4 regions of the Ensifer canadensis genome follow, and region 1 is predicted to be linked to each of the others. Evidence: predicted binding sites of a transcription regulator. Region 1 holds the regulator's gene; each other region holds the start of a gene.

Region 1 (5,431 bases):
CGATGCCCACCTACATCATTGAACGCGACGTCCCAGGGGCCGACAAGCTCAACCAGGACGACCTTTGCGCATTATCGGCAAAATCCAATGCTGTCGTCGCCGATCTTGGCGTACCATATACATGGATCACCAGTTATGTCGCCGGCGACAAGATTTACTGCGTCCACGAGGCATCAAGCGCCGACGTCATTCGCGAACATTCGGAACGCGCCGGATTTCCGGCGAACAAGATAACCGAAGTTGCTGCCGTCATAGGGCCTGCGACAGCATCCCAGGGGCGCAACGGTAAGTGACCGAAGCGACGTTATCATCGCAGTGCCCGGACACCGGGCACGAATGCGCGACGCAACGCCGGCAAAACAGTGATCCACCGGCACCGTCATTGACTTACGGCGGTATCAATGCAGGCTGGTTTGCCGGCATTCGGCGCCCATGCAGGGTTCCCCGGCACACCTTCCAAGGAGGTGGCATGAAAGCAGCCGCGTCCCAGGAGAGAACGGACCATTGAGATGCAGGTGATGATCGAGGGACAGTCACGCTTCCGGCCTTTCGGCTTACCTTATTGGGGTTTCGAAGATCTCAACAAGGGAGTTGGAAGCATGACTGCCTCTTATGATTACCATATCGGCGTCGACTACCACAAATCCTATAGTCATCTGGTGGTGCAGGACAGCAGCGGCAAGACGCTCAGATCGGGCCGGGTGAAGAACGATCGCCAGTCGCTCGGTGGGTTTCTCGAACGCTACCGCGAGAACTCGCATGCCGTGGTCGAGGCGACGCGCAACTGGATGGTGATGTACGACTGGCTCGACGACATTTGCGATGATGTCGTTCTCGCCCATCCTTTGAAGGTCAAGGCGATTGCCGACGCCAAGATCAAGACCGACAAGATCGATGCGACGGTGCTCGCGCATCTGCTCAGGGCCGACCTGGTGCCGGAGGCCTGGGCGCCCAGCGAACGAGCAAGAGACCTGCGCGTCGCCCTGCGCGAGCGGATGTTTTACGTGCGGCTGCGCACGATGACGAAGAACCGCATTGTCACGGTGTTTGATCGCTATCCGGAGCAGACGGCACAGCTGAAGAAGCTCGGGGATCTGTTTGGCAAGGCCGGCCGCGTCCAGCTGGCGCAAGTCAACGTCTCGGAGATCGACCGCATCCAGATCGACCGTGGCCTCGCCTTCATCGGCGACATTGACGTGCGGATCAAGCAGTCGGAAGCAACGATCCGGGCGATGACCAAGGCCAATGCCAACGTCAAGCTGTTGAAGACGATCCCCGGCATCGGCGAGTTCTTCGCCCGGCTGATCGACGCGGAGATTGACGATGTATCCCGCTTTCGCAATCCGAAGAAGCTCGCCGCCTATGCCGGACTGGTGCCCTCGACCTATTCCTCCGGCGGCAAGACCTTTCACGGCAAGATCATCAAGCAGGGCAACAAGTGGCTGCGCTGGGCTTTCGTCGAAGCCGTCACCCCCGCCATCGCCAGCGATGCGCAACTTCATGACCAGTACGAGCATCTGAAGATCAGAGGAACCAACAAGGCGCGTGTGGCGATCGCGCGCAAGCTTTTGACGATCGCCTTCCAGATCCTGCGTGACCAGCGCGCTTACGAGCCGCGCGGCACCAGCACCACGGAAGGCGCGTCGACGATATCCCGGCTGTCCTGATTGTCGTCTAGCGAGCCCGGCAGGACTGGGCTGCGCTCCTCAAGGAGAATGGGAAGCCGGGAGCCGAACGCCACTCTGTGACCGAAGCCAGCACGGCATCAGGGTCACGCATTGGAGACTGGTTCAAGAACCGAACGGCAGATGCCTGTCGCGCGGAAGGAAGAGATTTAGCCGATCGGCGAAAATGCCGATCAATAACCAACCGAACCCAAGGAAAAGCCGCCAATCGAAGGCGTTTCGCCCCTTGTGTTCTTTCATTGGAGACGATCATGGCAAAAGGTCAAGTGCGAAGTAACCGCGAGGTTAGAAAGCCAAAGAAGGACAAGACTGTCAAAGCCGCCGTTGTGACGGAAGGCTCACAGGTGAAGCTGGCCGGCAGCAGTTTCTCCCTGGGCAAGAAAGACAAGAAGTAAGACGGTCGGCTTTAACCTCTCGAACTAACGACACGAGAGAGATATCCGTCAGTGGCCAGTCGAACTGGGGTGCGCAACGTCTCCGCGACATCCCGGCGCGACTGGTCGAGCACCCGCGGTCAGATGCCGGTTTCGTAGCGCGTTTGAACGTCGTATGTATTTGGCTGGAGATGCGAAGATCGCTACAGGCGGATGCCGCTGGCCACTCGCACTCCATTACGGCGTCCAACATCATCGGAAGCATTTGCGGCGGGTATTGTTGATCAGCTGCCAGCGCCACGCTTTGAGGCGGGCGCCGGAAAATCGAAAACGCCAACGCACCTCACGCCAATCTTTGTGCCTTCATTGCCACAGCTTGAGCACCAGTGCTCGCCTTTCGCAAAGAACTGTTGAACACGGCACAGTGCCCGGCATGCTTGCTGGACTTCGGAACGAAAGCACGGTTCACATCGTTAACCAAACCATCGCCGCCACCTCTGATCTAGTGGACGTTCACCGTGCTTGCAGCCTTGCTTATCGCCTCGATTATCGCATCGCCTAACATCGCCCTCAGCGCTGCCACGGTCGACGACCTGCAAGCCGACTTCGAAACGGCCGTGCCCTGCCAGCAGATAGACGGCCGGAACGTTTGGAAGGGAACGATCGCCTACTACATCCAGTCCTTCGTCTATCAAGGCGACACGCCGGTCGCGACCGAAGCGGCCGACGCTGTGCTGCCGGAGGACAACTCCGCGGAAACCGTCAAGGAATTCGAGGACGCCTGCTCCGCGACGCAGCCGGCCTGATTCAGGCCTCCTCTAGCAGATCGCCCATCGATATTTCTGCTGATCCCTTGATGGCAGGCTATTTCCACTGCGTCCCATCGGCCGCGGCGCAACCGTGCGGCGGGTGTCCGTTGCCAAATGTCAGCTTCAGCCGGTCACAACCCCATTGATTGAGCGGCCCGGGCATCGCCGCATTCAACGCGATACCAACTTCGTCAAACGGGCTCTGCTTGTTATCCACGTATTGATACCAGCGAAACCCAAGGATCGCGGTCGCGGCGACAACGATGGTCAGCAAGATTTGAATCAGCTTCGTCATTAAACCCTCATTCCATAAACGGAAGGAGGCATATCAGCCTCGCGCGGCGCGTGCAGCGACGAGTTGGTCAATCTGCGCTTGATTGAACCAACATTCACAGAATTTTAGGCACTTGCGGAACACATATGGAACAGATAGTGTCTGTTCTTGATTTGTTTCACGCCTCTGGAGCGACTTGCCATGCTGACCCGCAAGCAACAGGAATTGCTTCTTTTCATCCATGAACGAATGAAGGAGTCCGGTGTACCGCCGTCCTTCGACGAGATGAAGGATGCACTCGACCTGGCATCCAAGTCGGGCATTCACCGGCTGATCACAGCGCTCGAGGAACGCGGCTTCATACGCCGGCTTCCCAACCGCGCCCGAGCGCTCGAAGTCATCAAACTGCCGGAAGCCTATGCTGCGAGCGCGCAGCCCCGTCGCGGGTTTTCGCCGAGCGTCATCGAGGGTAGCCTTGGCAAACCGCCCGCCCCTGCCCCCGCGGCGAAAACGCTGCCGGTTGCCGACAACAGCTCCGTGTCGGTTCCAGTGATGGGCCGCATTGCCGCCGGCGTGCCGATCTCGGCGATACAGAACAACACCCACGACATTACCGTGCCGCTCGATATGATCGGCAGCGGCGAGCACTACGCCCTTGAAGTGAAGGGTGATTCGATGATCGAGGCCGGCATTTTCGATGGCGATACGGTGATCATCCGCAATGCCACCACGGCCAATCCCGGCGATATCATCGTGGCACTAGTCGATGACGAGGAAGCAACGTTGAAACGCTTCCGGCGCAAGGGCGCTTCAATTGCTCTAGAGGCCGCCAACCCGGCCTATGAGACGCGCATCTTCGGGCCTGACCGGGTCAAGATTCAGGGCAAGCTCGTCGGCTTGATCCGCCGCTACCACTAAGCCCGTCTCACGCCAGCGCAATTCGAGGAAAAGTGCGGAGCGGTTTTCCGCCAGGAAATGCGTAAAAACAAATAGATAGAGCGCCTAGTGACTCCGTTTAAACCGGAAACGCTCTAGCCGCCTTCATGCCGGCCAGCCGCTCTCTTACTTCAACGTCTCGCCACATAGGGTAGCGAGACGGAGATTTTCGGATCGAGTGTTTTTCACGCTCGACGGATTTTACTCGTGAATCGAGTACTCGCCCAACTCGCAGAGATCCTGCTTGTCTTCAGTCGTGTCGAGACCGGAACCTTCTTCGAATTCAAAGCGCATGTCGTATTTGCAGACATCACGTCCGTCGGCGATGGTAATTTCCATGCTTTCGCCCGGATTAAGCACCTGCCGCCCGAAGACGTCGTCTTCCCACTGATCAACACCGACCGGCGATGTGTAGAAGTTCGTCAAAACGGCATTCGTCTTGTTCTTAAGCTGAAAGACGAGATCCTCAGCGCTTGCGGTGGCCGTCGTTACGGCAAGAATGGCAAGAGCAGTCAGGGCGATCTTATATTTCATTTTATGTCTTTTCCTCCATTGTTGGCTTTGTTTGACACTACCTATACGGGTCGCGCTGTTGGGATATTCATTCCCAGTTCTGTCTAGAGACAATATTTTCAGCACTGACAATAGTGACCGAATCACCATTTCGGGGCGCGTCCTCGCAAGGCCATGTCGTTGGCGACTGCGGACGTTCGCAAACTGGCGGGCAAGCGCAGCCCGGTCGAATTGCGCTTTGAAAACAGTGGTTGGCTGCGATGCGGGCAGCCTCGCTGCGCGTGTTGGACGCGCCGCATTGGCCCATGTTCCTTGCCCCCCGAAAACCGTACCTGCGTGCCGGCAGCATGTCCTTTGCGCAGGCACGCACAGCGTTTCACATTCGACAATCGGGCTGCTATTGACGGAGAACCGCTTTAGCCAATCGCGCAGGCGCTGGGTGACTTGTTGCTTTCATCGTGCGAGGGGCTGAATCACGCGCTCGCCGCCCTATCTACGTCACACTTTCGTTGACGCTCGCAACGAGCACGCGGCCGCTTACGCCACCGATGGCCGGTATTTCGACCGCCTTCGGATCTGCGTTCGCCTTGAACCTCGCGTGGGGCGTCGACCGCCAGCGGCATTCGCCGCTGCCAAACCTGTTGAGCGTGTGGCCGATGGCGCTCAATTCTCCTGAACGGAAACCCCGTCCTGGCCAATCTTGATCTCTACGCCGGTCGGTTTTGTTTCCTCGCGGTAGACATAGGCGCCGAGACCAATGACGGCGACGGCGAGCATGGCAATGATCAGATAGAGCCCATTACGGTTCATTCAGCAATTCCTCGCTTGGGTACGGTATGG
Region 2 (5,431 bases), 850 kb from region 1:
AGATGCCGGGCTCGCCGCTGAGCCGCCCCCAGGCATCGGCCATCATTGCAGCGCCCCCCTCCTGGCGGCAGACGACGACATCGATGTCGGTGTCGTAGAGCGCATCCAGCACCGCCAGATAGCTTTCCCCCGGTACGCAGGCGATGCGTTTGACGCCATTGGCGACGAGCGCGTCGACGACGAGCTGACCTCCAGTTTTCATGCTTTCCTCCCGATAGTCATTCTTTTGTTTTCAGATCACTTGTTTTCAGATCGCCGGCGAAACCGGAGCGATGCTCGCGGTCTTGTCGACCCGGCGTTCCCGCCAGATGATGTAGAGGCCGGAGCCGATGATGATGGAAATGCCCAGCCATTTCAGCGCGTCGGGCAGGTCGCCGAAGACGAGCCAGCCGAAGATCGTCGCCGAGACGATTTCGAGATATTGCAGCGGCGCCAGCACCGAGGCGGGGGCGGAGCGATAGGCATAGACCCCAAGCACGCCGGAGATAGTGGCGGTGACGCCGACGCCGAGCAGATAGAACCAGGTGTTGCCCTCGGGCCAGACCGGGTCGAAGATACCAGATCCGCTGCCTTCGCCGAGCCAGAGCAGTACGAGACAGAAGAGACCGCCCCAGATGCCGGCATGGAACTGCATCGACCACGGGTCCTCATTCTGCGCCACCATGCGCGTCACCAGCAGGAACACCGCCAGGCCGAAGGCGGCGACGATCGGCAGCAGCGCGATCAGGCCCACCTCCTGCATGCTTGGCTGGATGACAAGGAGCGCGCCGAGGAAACCGACGGCACAGGCGGTGTAGCGCCGCCAGCCGATCGTCTCCTTGAGGAAGATGCTGCCGAGGATGGTGAGGATGATCGGCTCGACGAAGAAGATGGCGATGGCGTCGGCCACCTCCATTACCTTCAGCGTGGTGATGAAGGACAGCATGGTGACGACAAGCAGGCCGCCGCGCAGCGCGTGCAGCCCGGTCTTGCGCCAGGTGAGGTCGAACAGGCTGCCGCGCACGAGCACGATCGGCAGGATGAAGACGACCTGCAGGATGAAGCGCACGGCGGTGATCTGTGCCGACGGTACTGTCGAGATCGCGAGCTTGGCGAAGATGTCGATCAGCGGCGACAACAGCACCGAAAGGACCATCAGCGTCAGGCCGAAGGAGATGCGGTCATTGGCGTTGGAGGTCTTGGGGAGGGACATGTCTGCCATGATGATGTCGGGTCAGGTCCTCTTGCCGGCCACAGCCTTGGCGGCAACAGAATGGCCGACAGAAGATTTGCCGACGGCCGATTGGCACCAGGCCGCAAACTCCGCTGTTGCCTTCTCACGGCCGATTTCGTTGAGCGTCTCGTGGCGCATGCCCTCATGGATCGTTACCGATACATCCGTCATTCCGCGCGCCTTCATGCGCTCGCCGAGCCAGCGGACGGCACCGCCGTTTTCGGTCGAGGGATCGGCGCTGCCGCCGACGAGATGAACAGGCAGGCCGGCGGGCAGGCGCGCCAGCCGGTCGGCCCGTGCGCCGGCAAAGGCGAGCCGCATCAGATCCAGCCAGAGCGACACCGTCGCGTCGAAGCCGCACAGCGGATCGGCGATATATTTGGCCACCTCCGCCTCGTCGCGCGACAGCCAGTCGGAATCGGTCTTGCGATCCTTGATCGCCTGACCCCAGGCGCCAAAAGTGAGCTTCGACAACAGCGGGCTCGGCACATCCGAGCCCTTGAGCGCCTTTTCGATCTTCAGGATCAACTGGCCGCCGCGCCCGGCGATACCAGGGCGGAAATTCGAGTTCCAGACGGCGAGTGCATCGTAGAGACCTGGATCGGTCTCGGCGGCGTTGAGCGCGATCAGCCCGCCCATCGAGTGACCGAAGAGGATGACCGGCAGGCCGCCCGGATGGGCGGCGGTGGCGAGCGCGCGCATGGCCCTGATGTCGGCAAACACCTTGTCGAGACCTGAGCTGTTCGAGAACATGGCCAGCGGCGCATCCGGCGCGCGCGTCGCGCCATGTCCGCGATGGTCGTGGGCATAGACGTGAAAGCCGTGGCCGGCCATCGCCTCGGCAAAACGGGCATAGCGGCCGGAATGTTCGGCAAGGCCATGGCTGACAAGAAGAATGCCACGCGCGTCGGCAGCTGCCGGAAAATGGCGCCAGTTCAAGATAGCGCCTGTCGGGCTCTGATGCGTCCTCACCTGCCCGAACATGCCTTCTCCCGGACCAATCGTCAGACTCTGCCGATATCAAATCGATTTACAGGGGAAAGGCAATCGCTGCTTGTTGATCGTTACGCATGAGGTCACAAGCGATTTCGCGGACCTGTAATTAACAGTTGCAATTTTCCCGTTTTGAGCGATATTTGTTCCCGTTTTGTTTTATCGGGAGAGTGTCATGGCATGTTGGAGTAAAGCGGTATCAAGTCCAATGACAATTGTTGCGATGGCGCTGGCAATGCTGCTTGCTCCATCCTCGTTTGCCTTGGCGCAAGAGAAGGTTGATGCCGCGGCGGAAGGCGCCTCGGGCCGCACGGAATATGTGCTTGCCGTCAGCTGGCAGCCGGGCTTCTGCGAGACGCGGCCGCAACGCAAGGAATTCGCCAACCAGACGGCCGAACGTTTCGATGCCACGAACCTGTCGCTGCACGGGCTCTGGCCCTTGCGCAAGAGCTATTGCGGGGTGGCGGCCGAGATGCGCACCCAGGACCGCAAGGGCGACTGGCTCGATCTGCCGAAGCTCGCCATGGCCGATGATACGGCGGCGCGGCTGCTGGTCGCCATGCCGGGCGTTCAATCCGGCCTCGATCGTCACCAATGGTTGCGCAGCGGCACCTGCCAGACGGCACCGGTCGACGACTATTTCGCCACGCAACTGCATATGCTCGACGAGCTCAACCGGTCCGCCGTCGGCGCGCTCTTTCGGGCGCGTATCGGCTCGGAACTCGATGAGAAGGCGATCAAGCAGGCTTTCGACCAGAGCTTCGGCGCAGGGGCCGGCGACCGGGTGCGCATGCGCTGCCAGACGGTCGCGGGACGCAGCGTCATCACCGGCCTGACGATCGGCTTGACGGGAGACGTTTCGGGCAAATCCAGCCTCGCGCCGCTGATCCAGGCGGCGGGGCCGACGGAGTTCAAATGTGCCAAGGGCATTGCTGACGCGGCAGGCCGCGGATAGCGGCTGACAAGGCGCTCCGGCATGGGATAGGCGGGGGCAAACGCCTTTGGCGATTGCCCCTTTGCACTAATTCGCCTACATAGCGGGCAAATTTCCTTCCCATGCGGAGCATTCTTTTATGGCACGTCAGTTCATCTATCATATGGCCGGGCTCAATAAGGCCTATGGCGCGAAGAAGGTCCTGGAGAACGTTCATCTGTCGTTCTATCCGGACGCGAAGATCGGTATCCTCGGCCCGAATGGTGCCGGTAAGTCGACGGTGCTGCGCATCATGGCCGGCCTCGACAAGGAATATACCGGCGAGGCCTGGATCGCCGAAGGTGCGACCATCGGCTACCTGCCGCAGGAGCCGCAGCTCGACCCGACCAAGACCGTGCTCGAAAACGCCATGGAAGGCGTTGCCGCCAAGACGGCGATCGTCGAGCGCTACAACGAGCTGATGATGAACTATTCCGACGAGACGGCGGAAGAGGGCGCAAAGCTTCAGGACATCATCGACAGCCAGAACCTGTGGGATCTCGAGAGCCAGGTCGAAATGGCCATGGAAGCGCTGCGCTGCCCGCCGGGTGATGCAGACGTCACAAGTCTTTCGGGCGGTGAAAAGCGCCGTATTGCGCTCTGCAAGCTGCTTCTGTCGCAGCCGGACCTGCTGCTGCTCGACGAACCGACCAACCACCTCGACGCCGAGACGATCGCCTGGCTCGAAAAGCACCTGCGCGAATATCCCGGCGCCGTGCTGATGATCACCCACGACCGCTACTTCCTCGACAACGTCACCGGCTGGATCCTCGAACTCGACCGCGGCCGCAGCATTCCCTACGAGGGCAACTATTCGGCCTACCTCATCGCCAAGGCCAAGCGCATGCAGCAGGAAGGCCGCGAAGAGGCTTCCCGCCAGAAGGCGATCGCCCGCGAGCAGGAATGGATCGCATCCAGCCCGAAGGCCCGTCAGGCCAAGTCCAAGGCGCGTATCCGCTCCTACGACGAACTGGTCAACGCCGCTGAAAACCAGCGTCCGGGCGACGCGCAGATCATCATCCCGGTCGGCGAGCGTCTCGGCCAGGTGGTCATTGAAATGGACGGCGTCACCAAGGGGTACGGCGACCGCCTACTCATCGACGGCCTGTCGCTGAAGCTGCCGCCGGGCGGCATCGTCGGCATCATCGGCCCGAACGGTGCCGGTAAGACGACGCTCTTCCGCATGATCACCGGCCAGGAACAGCCCGACAGCGGCTCGATCCGTATCGGCGAAACCGTGCACCTCGGCTATGTCGACCAGAGCCGCGACGCGCTCGACGGCAACAAGACCGTCTGGGAAGAAATCTCCGGTGGTGCCGAAGTCATCAAGCTCGGCAAATACGAGATGAACTCGCGCGCCTATTGCTCGACCTTCAACTTCAAGGGCGGCGACCAGCAGCAGAAGGTCGGCAATCTTTCGGGTGGTCAGCGCAACCGCGTTCACCTCGCCAAGATGCTGAAGAACGGCGGCAACGTGCTGCTGCTCGACGAACCGACCAACGACCTCGACACCGAGACGCTGGCGGCACTTGAAATCGCGCTGGAAAACTTCGCCGGTTGCGCCGTTATCATCAGCCACGATCGCATGTTCCTCGACCGTCTGGCGACCCACATCCTCTCCTTCGAAGGAGACAGCCAGGTCGAATGGTTCGAAGGCAACTTCGAAGACTACGAGAAGGACAAGATCCGTCGCCTCGGCCCGGATTCGGTCAACCCGAAGCGCGTCACCTACAAGCGCCTGACGCGCTAACACTCTGGCACGTCGCGTGAGCCTCGGCTTGCGCGACGTGCGCCCCGCTCAAAGCGTAGCGATTTCCAGGATTCGCTTGCTGCGCCGTAAGCTCTGGTTTTGCACATTTCGTTATCGCAAAACCGCAGCGCACCTTTGGGTGACGTGCTTTCAGCCCTGGCTCGGAAACGATTTAAGGGAGAAGGCATGCCACAGCTTTGACGTTGCGGCATCCTGCCCCGTCTCGTTTCGCGCCAGTCTCAGCCGCCTGCTTTCATATGTCGTATCCCGAACCGATGGCTGGTTCGGGCGATACGCTCTCCCGCCAACCATTCCATAGAATGCGTCATGGACGCTGCGGTGCGTGACCCTTGCCGCTGGCCCTCTCGTTGAAACCGCTTCTTTGGATGCGTCGTCCACATTGCGCTGCGTTGAGACTGTGGGCATCCGCGGTCAAGGGCGGGAGCGGGCCGCGAGGCGGAGAGCGCAGGGCAGGGTCAGTGGCACGCCACGCCGCAAAGGC
Region 3 (5,431 bases), 780 kb from region 1:
AAGGGCGAACCATGACGAGGATGGCGTCGTTGCCGCCCTGCCTGCGTCCGCCGCTGCCTTGGCCGCCCTCGCCCCCAGCGGCACCGCTCTGCTTGGAGATGGCATCGATCAGCGGATGCGAGACACCGATCGCGGCCAGCGTTTCGCCTGCTCCGGGCACGAACCGCACCCAGACGCCGGCACCCACCAAAAGCACAACGGCGCTCACCGCCAGCTGTTTCCAAACCCGCATTCATGTCTCCAAATATGCAAAACGCGCTCCTGCGCGGCACGCGCCGGCGGAACGTTCCGATTTGCCCAGAGTATCGTTGTTCGCACCTTTGTGGGCAACGGCGGAATGCCATCATTACGCAATTGTAATAAAAGCGTATTTGTTGGCGGCATGATGACATCAGCGCCATCGTGCGCCGGCAATCGCGATCGCCGTGTCATTCCATCAAAACGCACGGGACAAAGACCGTTTACAGCGATTTCCTCTGAGGTATCCTGCAACCGCTGGCAGCCATTGCCATCAGGTTTCGACCGCTTCTTGAGAGGGAAGCAAAGACATGTGCGATGCGTGCGTCGTGGAATCCGTAAAGCAGAAAATGTTGTCCCGCCGCAGCTTCTTCAAGGCAGCAGCCGTCGGCACAGCGGGCATCGCCGCCGCGAGCGCCGGTATCGCCCCGCCGGCGCTCGCCCAGGGACACACCGGCGTCACCGACCTCACCCACGAACTCTACGAGGAGTTCCCGACCTTCTTCGGCCAGCAGCAGTTCTTCCGCGAGCAAAAGTTCAGCTACGCCAAGGACAAGTTCAACCTGTTCGAGCTCCGGGTGAACGAACACACCGGCACCCATGTCGACGCGCCGCTGCATTTCTCCGCCGATGGTCTGTCGGTCGCCGAGCTGCCGGTTGAAAAGCTCGTCGTGCCACTCTGCGTCGTCGACATCCGCGAGAAGGCGTCCGCCGATGCCGATGCGCAAATAACACCCGACGACATCAAGGCCTGGGTCGCCGCCAATGGCGACATTCCGGAAAACGCCTGCGTCGCCATGCTTTCCGGTTGGGGAGCGCACCTTGGCACTGACAAGTTCCGCAATGCCGATGCAAACGGCAAGATGCACTTTCCCGGTTTCCACGCCGAGGCGGCGAAATACCTGCTCGACGAGACCAAGGCGGCCGGCATCGCCGTCGACACGCTTTCGCTCGACCATGGCCCCTCGCCTGATTTCGCCACCCACTATGCCTGGCTGCCGGAAGGCCGCTGGGGACTGGAGGCGGCCGCCAACCTCGACAAGGTGCCCGTCAAGGGCGCGACCCTCGTGCTTGGCGCGCCCAAACACCGCGGCGGCACCGGCGGTCCGGCGCGCGTGTTTGCGCTCGTCTAGAGCATACCCAGGAAAAATGCGAAGCGGTTTTCCGTGAGGAAATGCGTACAAGCAAAGAGGGATACCAACCTGCCGATCCGGCGGCGTCCGCCGCCGGACGCCCCCCCGATTGACCCTATGACCAGGAGACGTCATGAGCACCATCGCCCCGCCTGCCGATCCGGAATCCGACGCGCGCGTAAAAGCCGTGTTCGACGACATTCGCGCCACCCGCAAATCGGATTTCATCAACAATATGTGGCTGTGGCTCGCCTTCGATGCCGACCTGCTGGAGCAGACCTGGCGCGACGTCAAGGCGGTGATGGCAACGCCCTCCGCGCTCGATCCGCTGGTCAAGGAAATGCTCTACATCGCCGTTTCCGTCAGCAATGGCTGCGGCTACTGCGCCCATTCGCATACGGCTGCCGCGAGAGCCAAGGGCATGAGCGACGCCGAACATGCCGATCTCTTGCGCGTGATCTCACTTGCCGCCAGAACCAACCAGCTGGCGACCGCCTTGCAGGTGCCGGTGGACGCTGCCTTCGACAGGACGGCCTGACGGCGGTGAGCGCGAGAATAAGCGGCTTCGAAATCGCCTGTCTTTCCACAGGCTTGGTGCGGGTGGCGCAGAAAACGGAATAAAAGAAGAACATCCTTTCTGGCCTTTCGCCTCCGAATCACTACATTGAGCCGCATGATGAGTGGTTTCGACGACATTCCCTTCTTCGACGAAGAGCCGGCCCCGCGCAAGCAGCCGCCAGCAACGGGCGGCATCGCCGCGCGCGCCATGGCTGCCCGCGACCGCCAGCAGCGCCCGGATTATCTCTCCGGCCTCAATCCGGAACAGGCCGAAGCGGTCGAATCTCTGGATGGCCCGGTGCTGGTTCTCGCCGGCGCCGGCACCGGCAAGACCCGGGTTCTCACCACCCGCATCGCCCATATTCTTTCCACCGGCCGCGCCTTCCCCTCGCAGATCCTTGCGGTGACCTTCACCAACAAGGCGGCGCGCGAGATGAAGGAGCGCGTCGGCGTGCTCGTCGGCCATGCGGTCGAGGGCATGCCCTGGCTCGGCACCTTCCACTCGATCGGCGTCAAGCTGTTGCGCCGCCACGCCGAGCTGGTGGGCCTGCGCTCCGACTTCACCATTCTCGACACCGACGACGTCGTCAGATTGATCAAGCAGATCATCCAGGCCGAGGGCCTCGACGACAAGCGCTGGCCGGCCAAGCAGTTCGCCGGCATGATCGACGGCTGGAAGAACAAGGACCTCGACCCGGCGCAGATCCCCGAGGGCGATGCCCGCGCCTTTGCCAACGGCAAGGGCCGCGAGCTCTACGCCGCCTACCAGAACCGGCTGCGCACGCTGAACGCCTGCGACTTCGGCGATCTGCTGCTGCACCCGATCCGCATGTTCCGCAGCAATCCGGATGTGCTGAAGGAATACCACGACAAGTTCCGCTACATCCTCGTCGACGAATATCAGGACACCAACACCGCGCAGTACATGTGGCTGCGGCTTCTGGCGCAGCGCGCCAAGGGCGTGCCGCAGAACGTTTGCTGCGTCGGCGACGACGACCAGTCGATCTATGGCTGGCGCGGCGCGGAAGTGGACAACATCCTGCGCTTCGAAAAGGATTTCCCCGGCGCCAAGGTCATCAAGCTCGAGCGCAACTACCGCTCGACCGAGCATATTCTCGGCGCCGCCGCGCATCTGATCGCCCACAACGAGGGGCGCCTCGGCAAGACGCTGTTTACCGAACGCACCGACCCGGATGACGAGAAGGTGCAGGTGCACGCCGCCTGGGACTCCGAAGAGGAAGCCCGCGCCGTCGGCGAGGAAATCGAACAACTGCAGCGCAAGAGCCACAAGCTCAACGACATGGCGATCCTGGTGCGCGCCTCGTTCCAGATGCGCGAATTCGAAGACCGCTTCGTCACGCTCGGCCTGAACTACCGCGTCATCGGCGGCCCGCGCTTTTACGAGCGGCTCGAGATCCGCGACGCCATGGCCTATTTCCGGCTCGTCTGCCAGCCGGCCGACGACCTTGCCTTCGAGCGCATCGTCAACACGCCGAAGCGCGGCCTTGGCGACACCACCATTCGCACCCTGCACGACTATGCCCGCGCCCGCGACGTGCCGATGCTTGCGGCTGCGACTGACATCATCGAGACCGACGAACTGAAGGCCAAGGCCCGCAAGGGGCTGTTCGATGTCGTCGCCGATTTCCGCCGCTGGCAGAGCCTGCTCGAAACCACGCCGCACACCGAACTTGCCGAGCAGATCCTCGACGAGAGCGGCTACACGGCTATGTGGCAGAACGACAAATCGGCCGAAGCGCCGGGCCGGCTCGAAAACCTCAAGGAACTGATCCGCTCGATGGAAGCCTTCGAGAGCCTGCGCGGCTTCCTCGAACACGTCGCGCTGGTGATGGACGCCGAGCAGAACGAAAACCTCGATGCCGTCTCGATCATGACGCTGCATTCGGCCAAGGGGCTGGAGTTCGACACCGTGTTCCTGCCCGGCTGGGAGGAAGGCCTGTTTCCGCACCAGCGCGCGCTTGACGAGGGCGGCCGCTCCGGCCTCGAGGAAGAACGCCGTCTTGCCTATGTCGGCATCACCCGGGCAAAGCACCGCTGCCACATCTGGTTCGTCTCCAACCGCCGCATCCACGGGCTGTGGCAGTCCACCCTGCCCTCGCGCTTCCTCGACGAGTTGCCGAATACCCATGTGGAGGTGGCCGAGACCGAGCAGTCCTATGGCGGGTACGGCCGCGGCGGCTATGGCCAGTCGCGCTTCGACAAGGCCGATCCCTTCCAGAACAACTACTCCACCCCCGGCTGGAAGCGCGCCCAGCAGAACCGCTCGGATGCGACGCGCGACAACTGGGGCTCGCGCTCCGGCCACGCCGTCGAGCGCATCGGCTACGGCGAAAGCGGCCCGCGCAGCCGCACCATCGATGGCGAACTGGTGGCGAAATCCACCAGCACCGAGCCCTCGCGCTTCACCGTCGGCGACCGCGTCTTCCACATGAAGTTCGGCAACGGCAACATTTCAGCGATCGAAGGCAACAAGCTGACGATCGACTTCGACAAGGCCGGGCAGAAGCGCGTGCTGGATGGATTTGTCGAGAAAGCGTGAGCGCAACGAGTCTGCTAGGCTGGCACATCAGGTGGCAACCAGTTGGGACAACGGACGATTTGGATTGCCGGCATCGGATTCTAAATCGCCCAGGCGGAACGGCCAATATGATTGACACCTCCCGCACCGTCGAAGTCAAAAAATCCTGGCCCCAATTGATAGGAATCCTCGCCGCCGCCGCAGCACTGTCGGCGGCTTCCCTAACAACTGTACTGAACTGGGTGTAGAAGCAGGTTCTGGTCGCTTGTTGTTCGCCCGCTATCTCGGCTCGATAGCTTGGCCCGCTGCATTCCTGGGTGTACTCGTCCTCTACGTTCCGATGCGACGCAGCGTTATCATGTTGTCCCCTCAGGGGTTTAGCGATGCTCGACTGGCTCCGAGCATGATCCCCTGGCCCGCGATCGTCGGCCTCAATCCGATCGAGTATCACAAACAAAAAATGATTGTGTTGACACTCGATCCGAACACGATCGGCCGCCTACATAAGAAAATTGGCGCGAAGATTCGGCGAAGCGGCATGTTTGGAACACCCAAAGGGCTCCTAGTGGTCTCGCACGGCCTTGCCATTACTTTTGCCGAGCTACATTCACTACTCCTTGCCTACCATCGCGACCATGGCCACAAGGCTGATGTTGTTCAAACAGCTTGCGAGTACGGGAGCGTTCATCAAGAGCGTGACGGTTGAAGGAGACGGCACAGCTGCTGGCGACTGTCAGGTCCTACAGATGCTCGACGCGAAGGCGGCCTCCCCAACGATCGTTGAGATATTCGCAGACGAGGGTGCGGTGGCAGCGGTGCGGTTTGTCCTCGGCGCAGAGCAGGCAGGCGCCCTGCAGCGCCTCCGGCTTCACGTGCTGCTCGACCTTGCGCTCCGCCATCAGGTCGAGAAAGTCCCGCGAAAAGGTCTTCCAGTCGCCCTTGTCGGTCTTGTAGGCCTTCATGA
Region 4 (5,431 bases), 1.6 Mb from region 1:
GCTCACAGGCGTGGATGTCGGCAAGTGCCACCACCCGCAGCTTCAAGCCCGGCGACCAGCCCGGCGGCGTCAGCGCATAACGCGTCACGCTCAGCCGGGCGAGCGGCTCGATGGCAAAGGCATAGCTGCCAAGCGCCGCCATGCTGGCAATCCCGCCGCCGAGAAACTTCAGAAGCCCACGGCGCGTGATCATTTACTCGTCCTCGAGCGTCAATCGAAACTGGGTCGCCTCGACCTCTTTTGGCGGATTGAGGCCGATATGTTTCCAGGCATTGGCGGTCAATATGCGGCCGCGCGGCGTGCGCTGGATGAAACCCTGCTGGATCAGATAGGGTTCGATGATGTCTTCGATCGCATCGCGCGGTTCGGAAAGCCCCGCGGCAATGGTCTCGATGCCGACAGGCCCGCCAGCGAAATTCTGGGCGATCATGAAGAGATAGCGCCGGTCGAGCTGGTCGAGCCCCATATTGTCGACGAGAAGCCGCGTCAGTGCCTCGTCGGCGATCGTCTTGGTCACCGCCTCGGCCCGCGCCACTTCAGCGAAGTCGCGCACGCGCCTAAGCAGCCGACCGGCAATGCGCGGCGTGCCGCGCGCGCGGCGGGCGATCTCGCGCGCGCCGTCGTCGGTCATGCCGAGCCCCATCAGCCGGGAGCCACGGCGCACGATCGATTCCAGTTCCTCGACCGTGTAGAAATTGAGCCGCACCGGAATGCCGAAGCGGTCGCGCAGCGGCGTCGTCAGCAGGCCGAGACGGGTGGTTGCAGCGACCAGCGTGAACTTCGACAGATCGATCTTCACCGATCGCGCCGCCGGCCCCTCGCCGATGATCAGATCGAGCTGGAAATCTTCCATCGCCGGATAAAGGATTTCCTCGACGGCCGGGTTGAGCCGGTGGATTTCGTCGATGAACAGAACGTCGCGCTCTTCGAGATTGGTCAGAAGCGCTGCCAGATCGCCCGCCTTGGCGATAACAGGCCCGGAGGTCGAGCGGAAGTTGACGCCCAGTTCCTTGGCCATGATCTGCGCCAGCGTCGTCTTGCCCAGACCGGGCGGCCCGACGAACAGCACGTGATCGAGCGCTTCGCCGCGGTTCTTCGCCGCCTCGATGAAGATCTTCAGGTTGGCGCGGGCTTCCGCCTGGCCGGTGAATTCGTCCAGCGACTGCGGACGCATGGTCGCATCGAGATCTTCGCCGCGCTTTTCCGGCGTTATCAGACGTGCGGCTTCAGTCATCCATCCGTTCCAATCGATCGGGCATGCTTGCGCGTGGTGTCAAAGAGAATGCCCGTTTTGCATCGGCCGGCACGACAACGCAAGGATTCATCGCGCCAGTTCCTTGAGACCCAGCCGGATCAGCTTGGCACTGTCGGCATCCTCGCCGCCGTTCTTCAGCGCCGCGGCAACCGCATTTGCAGCCTGGTCGCGGGAATAGCCGAGGTTGGTCAACGCCGACACCGCGTCTGAAACCGGCGCCGAGGCAACACCCTCGCCAAGCTCCTGCTTGAGGCCGATCGTGCCGGACATTTCGCCGGCAAACGCCGGCGCCTTGTTCTTCAATTCGGTGACGATGCGCACCGCCACCTTCGGGCCGACGCCCGGCGCCCGCGATACCGAGGTCTTGTCCTGCAGCGCAATCGCGTTTGCAAGCTCGCCCGGCGTCAGCGTCGACAAGAGGGCGAGCGCAACCTTGGAGCCCACCCCCTGGACGCTCTGCAACAGCCGGAACCACTCACGCTCCAGCGCCGTCAGGAAGCCGAACAGCTTCAACTGGTCCTCGCGCACATAGGTCTCGATAAACAGCACCGCCGCCTCCCCCGCCGAACCCAGCTTCGACAATGTGCGCGCCGAACAATGGGCGACATAGCCGACGCCATGCACGTCGAGAACGACATGATCCTCGCCGATTTCGTCGATAGTACCCTTCAATTTGCCGATCATGTGGCGTCGTCTCTCATGGATGGATTGCGGGATGATCGGACCGACCATCGGAAATTAACGGCAGCAGCGCAACTACCCCATCAGGGCCGCAAGCCGGCTGGTCACCGACAGGCGGTTGTGCGCGTGGCAAATGGCGATCGCGAGCGCGTCGGCAGCATCGTTGCCCTTGAACTCGGCCTTCGGCATCAGAACCTTCAGCATCATGTGGATCTGCTGCTTTTCACCGTGACCGACACCGATGACGGCCTTCTTGACCGCGTTCGGCGCGTATTCGGCAACCCTCAAGCCCGCGCGCGCCGGCACCAGCATGGCGATGCCGCGCGCCTGCCCGAGCTTCAGCGTCGCCGTTGCATCCTTGTTGACGAAGGTCTGCTCCACCGCAGCCTCGTCCGGCTGATAGCTGTGCACGACTTCCGCCAGGCCATCATGCAGCTGGCAGAGCCGCGAAGCGAGATCCATGTCGCCATCCGAGGTCACGGTGCCGGAGGCAACGAATCGCAGCGAATTGCCAAGCGTTTCGATGATACCCCAGCCGGTACGGCGGAGGCCCGGATCGATGCCGATGATGCGAATCGTGGTCTGCATGAATTTCACCCTATGCTGCGTGTCCGGACGCTGCCAGCAAAAAGTGAACAAAACAAAAACATCCACATAAGGCAAACGCGGCTGCCGGAAATCTCGAGCACTACCCTTGGATTGAGGAATTTTGACCTTACATAGCCATTCAATCAATTTCGCTCAATAAAGGGCCTTGCTCATGGCGTCTTTCTCCGTCCTCGATCTCTCCCCGATCACCGAAGGCGGCAGCGTCGCCCAATCGCTCGAAAACTCGCGGCTCTTGGCGCAGGCGGCCGAAGAAAACGGCTACAAGCGGTTCTGGCGGGCCGAACACCACGGCATGAAGGGCATTGCCAGCGCTGCGACCTCGATTGTCATCTCCCATGTCGCAGCGGGAACGAAGACGATCCGCGTCGGCTCCGGCGGTATCATGTTGCCGAACCATTCGCCGCTGGTGATTGCCGAGCAGTTCGGCACACTTGCCGCCCTTTATCCCGGCCGGATCGATCTCGGGCTTGGGCGGGCGCCGGGCACCGACATGCGCACCGCCCAGGCGCTCCGCCGCAATATGGAGGCGAGCGCCAACAACTTCCCCAATGACGTCGTCGAACTGCAGGCACTGCTCGGCCCCATCGCCGAGGATCAGAAGATCATCGCGGTTCCGGGTTCCGACACCAATGTGCCGATCTGGCTGCTCGGATCGAGCCACTACAGCGCCCATCTCGCCGGCATGCTCGGTTTGCCCTTTGCCTTTGCCTCGCATTTCGCGCCCGACATGCTGCTGTCGGCGCTCGAGATCTATCGCGAGCGCTTCACGCCCTCGGAGACGCTGGACAAGCCGCACGTGATGGTCGGCGTCATGGGCGTGGCAGCTGCCACCGACGAGGAGGCGAACTACCTCTTCACGTCGATGCAGCAATCCTTTGTCGCCCTGCGGCGCAACGCCCGCGGCCGGTTCCCGGCACCGGTCGCATCCATGGACGGGCTATGGAGTTCGGACGAGAAGATCTTTGTCGATCATGCGATGTCCTATGCCATCGTCGGCGGGCCGGAGACGATCCGCAGAAAGATCGAAACGTTCCTCGACCAGACCAAGGCCGACGAACTGATCATCTCCATGCCGATCTTCGACATGGATGCCCGGCTCAAGTCGCTTCGGCTTTTCGCCGAAGCGCAGCAGGAGCTTGCCAAGGCGGCCTGACTGATCAGCCGTTCGCGCCCCGAAAGGCCGGCAGGATCTCGTCGATGCGATCGAAGAAACGATCCGGCCCGAGCGATTTCAGAAACGCGGGATCGGCGTAACCCCAGCCGACGGCGCCCGCCGCAATGCGTACTTTGCGGGCTGCCTCGATGTCGCGAGCCTCGTCGCCGATCGCAAGCATCCGCGAAGGATCGATACCAGCAAACTTGACGACCCTCTTGAAATGCTGCGCCTTGCCGAACAGCGTGGCGCCGCATTCGAACAGGTCGATAGCGCCAGCGGTCTCGCCTAGCGCCTTGCGAACGGCCGCTTCGCCATTCGAACTGACGACCGCGATGCCGATGCCAGCCGACTTCAGCGCCGTCAGCATGCCCGAAACGCCGGGGAAAAGCTGGATGGCCCGAGCCTGGGCGGCCATTTCCTGCCGCATGAAAGTGGCGATCTGCGGCAGTTTCCACATCGGTACGCCGAGATGCGCGATGATCTCGCGACTGCCCATGGCGCGCAGCCCCTTGAACTCCTCGACCGTGAGCTGGCGAAACCCGAAGCGCGCGGCAGCAAGGTTGCTCGCCGCCATGAACAGCTCCGCCGTATCGGCGAGTGTACCGTCGAAGTCGAAGATCGCGAACTCATACGCCATCGGTCACATCCCATCGGTGACGCCCAAAGAAAAACCCGTGCCCTTTAGGACACGGGTAGATCAAGACGTCTACAGCGCGGTGCGTCCGATTGGACGCGCAAGGGTCGCTGTAGCACTTTGAATTGCTGCATGTTTTTGTCCCTAAATCGGATGGGACTTAAGGAGACATGCAGTAGGCCTGAAAAAATCGGATCAGGCCGAAAGCTTCGCCATGACCTCATCGGACACTTCGAAGTTCGAATAGACGTTCTGCACGTCGTCGTCGTCTTCAAGAATGTCGATGAGCTTCATCAGCGACTGCGCCTTCTCCTCGTCAACAGGCACGGTGTTCTGGGCTTTCCAGATCGCATTGACGGTCTCGGCTTCGCCGAGCGTGTCTTCCAGAGCCTTGGAGACTTCGCCGATCGCTTCGAAACCGCAGATGATCGTGTGGCCGTCCTCGTCGGTGGTCACGTCGTCGGCACCGGCTTCGATCGCCGCTTCCATCACCTTGTCGGCGTCGCCGACCGAAAGCTTGTAGGTGATCTCGCCGACACGGTCGAAGGAGAAGGAAACCGAACCGGTTTCACCAAGCGCGCCACCCGCCTTGGTGAAGGTCGAGCGGACGTTGGAGGCGGTTCGGTTGCGGTTGTCGGTCAACGCCTCGACGATAACAGCGACGCCGCCCGGGCCATAACCTTCGTAACGGACTTCTTCGTAGTTCTCCGCGTCGCCGCCGGAGGCCTTCTTGATCGCCCGTTCGATGTTGTCCTTCGGCATCGATTGCGCCTTGGCGTTCTGGATCGCCAGACGCAGGCGCGCGTTCATCGACGGATCGGGCATGCCGGTCTTCGCCGCAACCGTGATTTCGCGCGCGAGCTTGGAAAACATTTTCGAGCGCACCGCATCCTGACGGCCCTTGCGGTGCATGATGTTCTTGAACTGTGAATGGCCAGCCATGGCACCCTCTGCATGCATGAATTTGAATGGAATGGGGCGCCTTATAGTTTTATTGCCGCTTTCCGTCCAGCAGGGGGCGTTTCTTTTCAGTTGGCGGAGATGCGCCCGCGACTGAGAACGAAGGCATGGCCGTCGTCGCGGCGGCAGGAAAGGC

The links. Region 1 encodes LexA, which represses DNA repair genes until DNA is damaged. Its sites were predicted from a motif close to TGTTCNNNNTGTGTTCNG; they were not measured.
Region 2: J3R84_RS11280 (ribonuclease T2) is a predicted target of LexA. The motif match lies at 2,351-2,368, and genes of this name have one in related genera.
Region 3: J3R84_RS10935 (ATP-dependent helicase) is a predicted target of LexA. The motif match lies at 1,984-2,001, and genes of this name have one in related genera.
Region 4: ruvC (crossover junction endodeoxyribonuclease RuvC) is a predicted target of LexA. The motif match lies at 2,568-2,585, and genes of this name have one in related genera.

Annotation. Positions count from the first base shown of each region.
Region 1 is NZ_CP083370.1:1,454,897-1,460,327, reverse strand. It holds gene J3R84_RS07220 (DUF4242 domain-containing protein) at 3-293, shown strand; gene J3R84_RS07215 (IS110 family RNA-guided transposase) at 600-1,667, shown strand; gene J3R84_RS07210 (hypothetical protein) at 1,937-2,080, shown strand; gene J3R84_RS07205 (hypothetical protein) at 2,578-2,865, shown strand; gene J3R84_RS07200 (hypothetical protein) at 2,924-3,163, opposite strand; gene lexA (transcriptional repressor LexA) at 3,344-4,060, shown strand; gene J3R84_RS07190 (hypothetical protein) at 4,280-4,612, opposite strand; gene J3R84_RS07185 (hypothetical protein) at 5,255-5,401, opposite strand.
Region 2 is NZ_CP083370.1:2,309,848-2,315,278, reverse strand. It holds gene J3R84_RS11295 (thiamine pyrophosphate-binding protein) at 1-202, opposite strand, end outside; gene J3R84_RS11290 (DMT family transporter) at 248-1,201, opposite strand; gene J3R84_RS11285 (alpha/beta fold hydrolase) at 1,214-2,197, opposite strand; gene J3R84_RS11280 (ribonuclease T2) at 2,415-3,161, shown strand; gene ettA (energy-dependent translational throttle protein EttA) at 3,280-4,929, shown strand.
Region 3 is NZ_CP083370.1:2,232,375-2,237,805, forward strand. It holds gene J3R84_RS10920 (efflux RND transporter periplasmic adaptor subunit) at 1-232, opposite strand, end outside; gene J3R84_RS10925 (cyclase family protein) at 549-1,370, shown strand; gene J3R84_RS10930 (carboxymuconolactone decarboxylase family protein) at 1,504-1,908, shown strand; gene J3R84_RS10935 (ATP-dependent helicase) at 2,044-4,488, shown strand; gene J3R84_RS10940 (hypothetical protein) at 4,871-5,173, shown strand; gene J3R84_RS10945 (DUF488 domain-containing protein) at 5,208-5,431, opposite strand, start outside.
Region 4 is NZ_CP083370.1:3,010,524-3,015,954, forward strand. It holds gene J3R84_RS14760 (metallophosphoesterase) at 1-193, opposite strand, end outside; gene ruvB (Holliday junction branch migration DNA helicase RuvB) at 194-1,234, opposite strand; gene ruvA (Holliday junction branch migration protein RuvA) at 1,322-1,939, opposite strand; gene ruvC (crossover junction endodeoxyribonuclease RuvC) at 2,012-2,524, opposite strand; gene J3R84_RS14780 (LLM class flavin-dependent oxidoreductase) at 2,697-3,698, shown strand; gene J3R84_RS14785 (HAD hydrolase-like protein) at 3,703-4,338, opposite strand; gene J3R84_RS14790 (YebC/PmpR family DNA-binding transcriptional regulator) at 4,531-5,277, opposite strand; gene J3R84_RS14795 (DUF6636 domain-containing protein) at 5,364-5,431, opposite strand, start outside.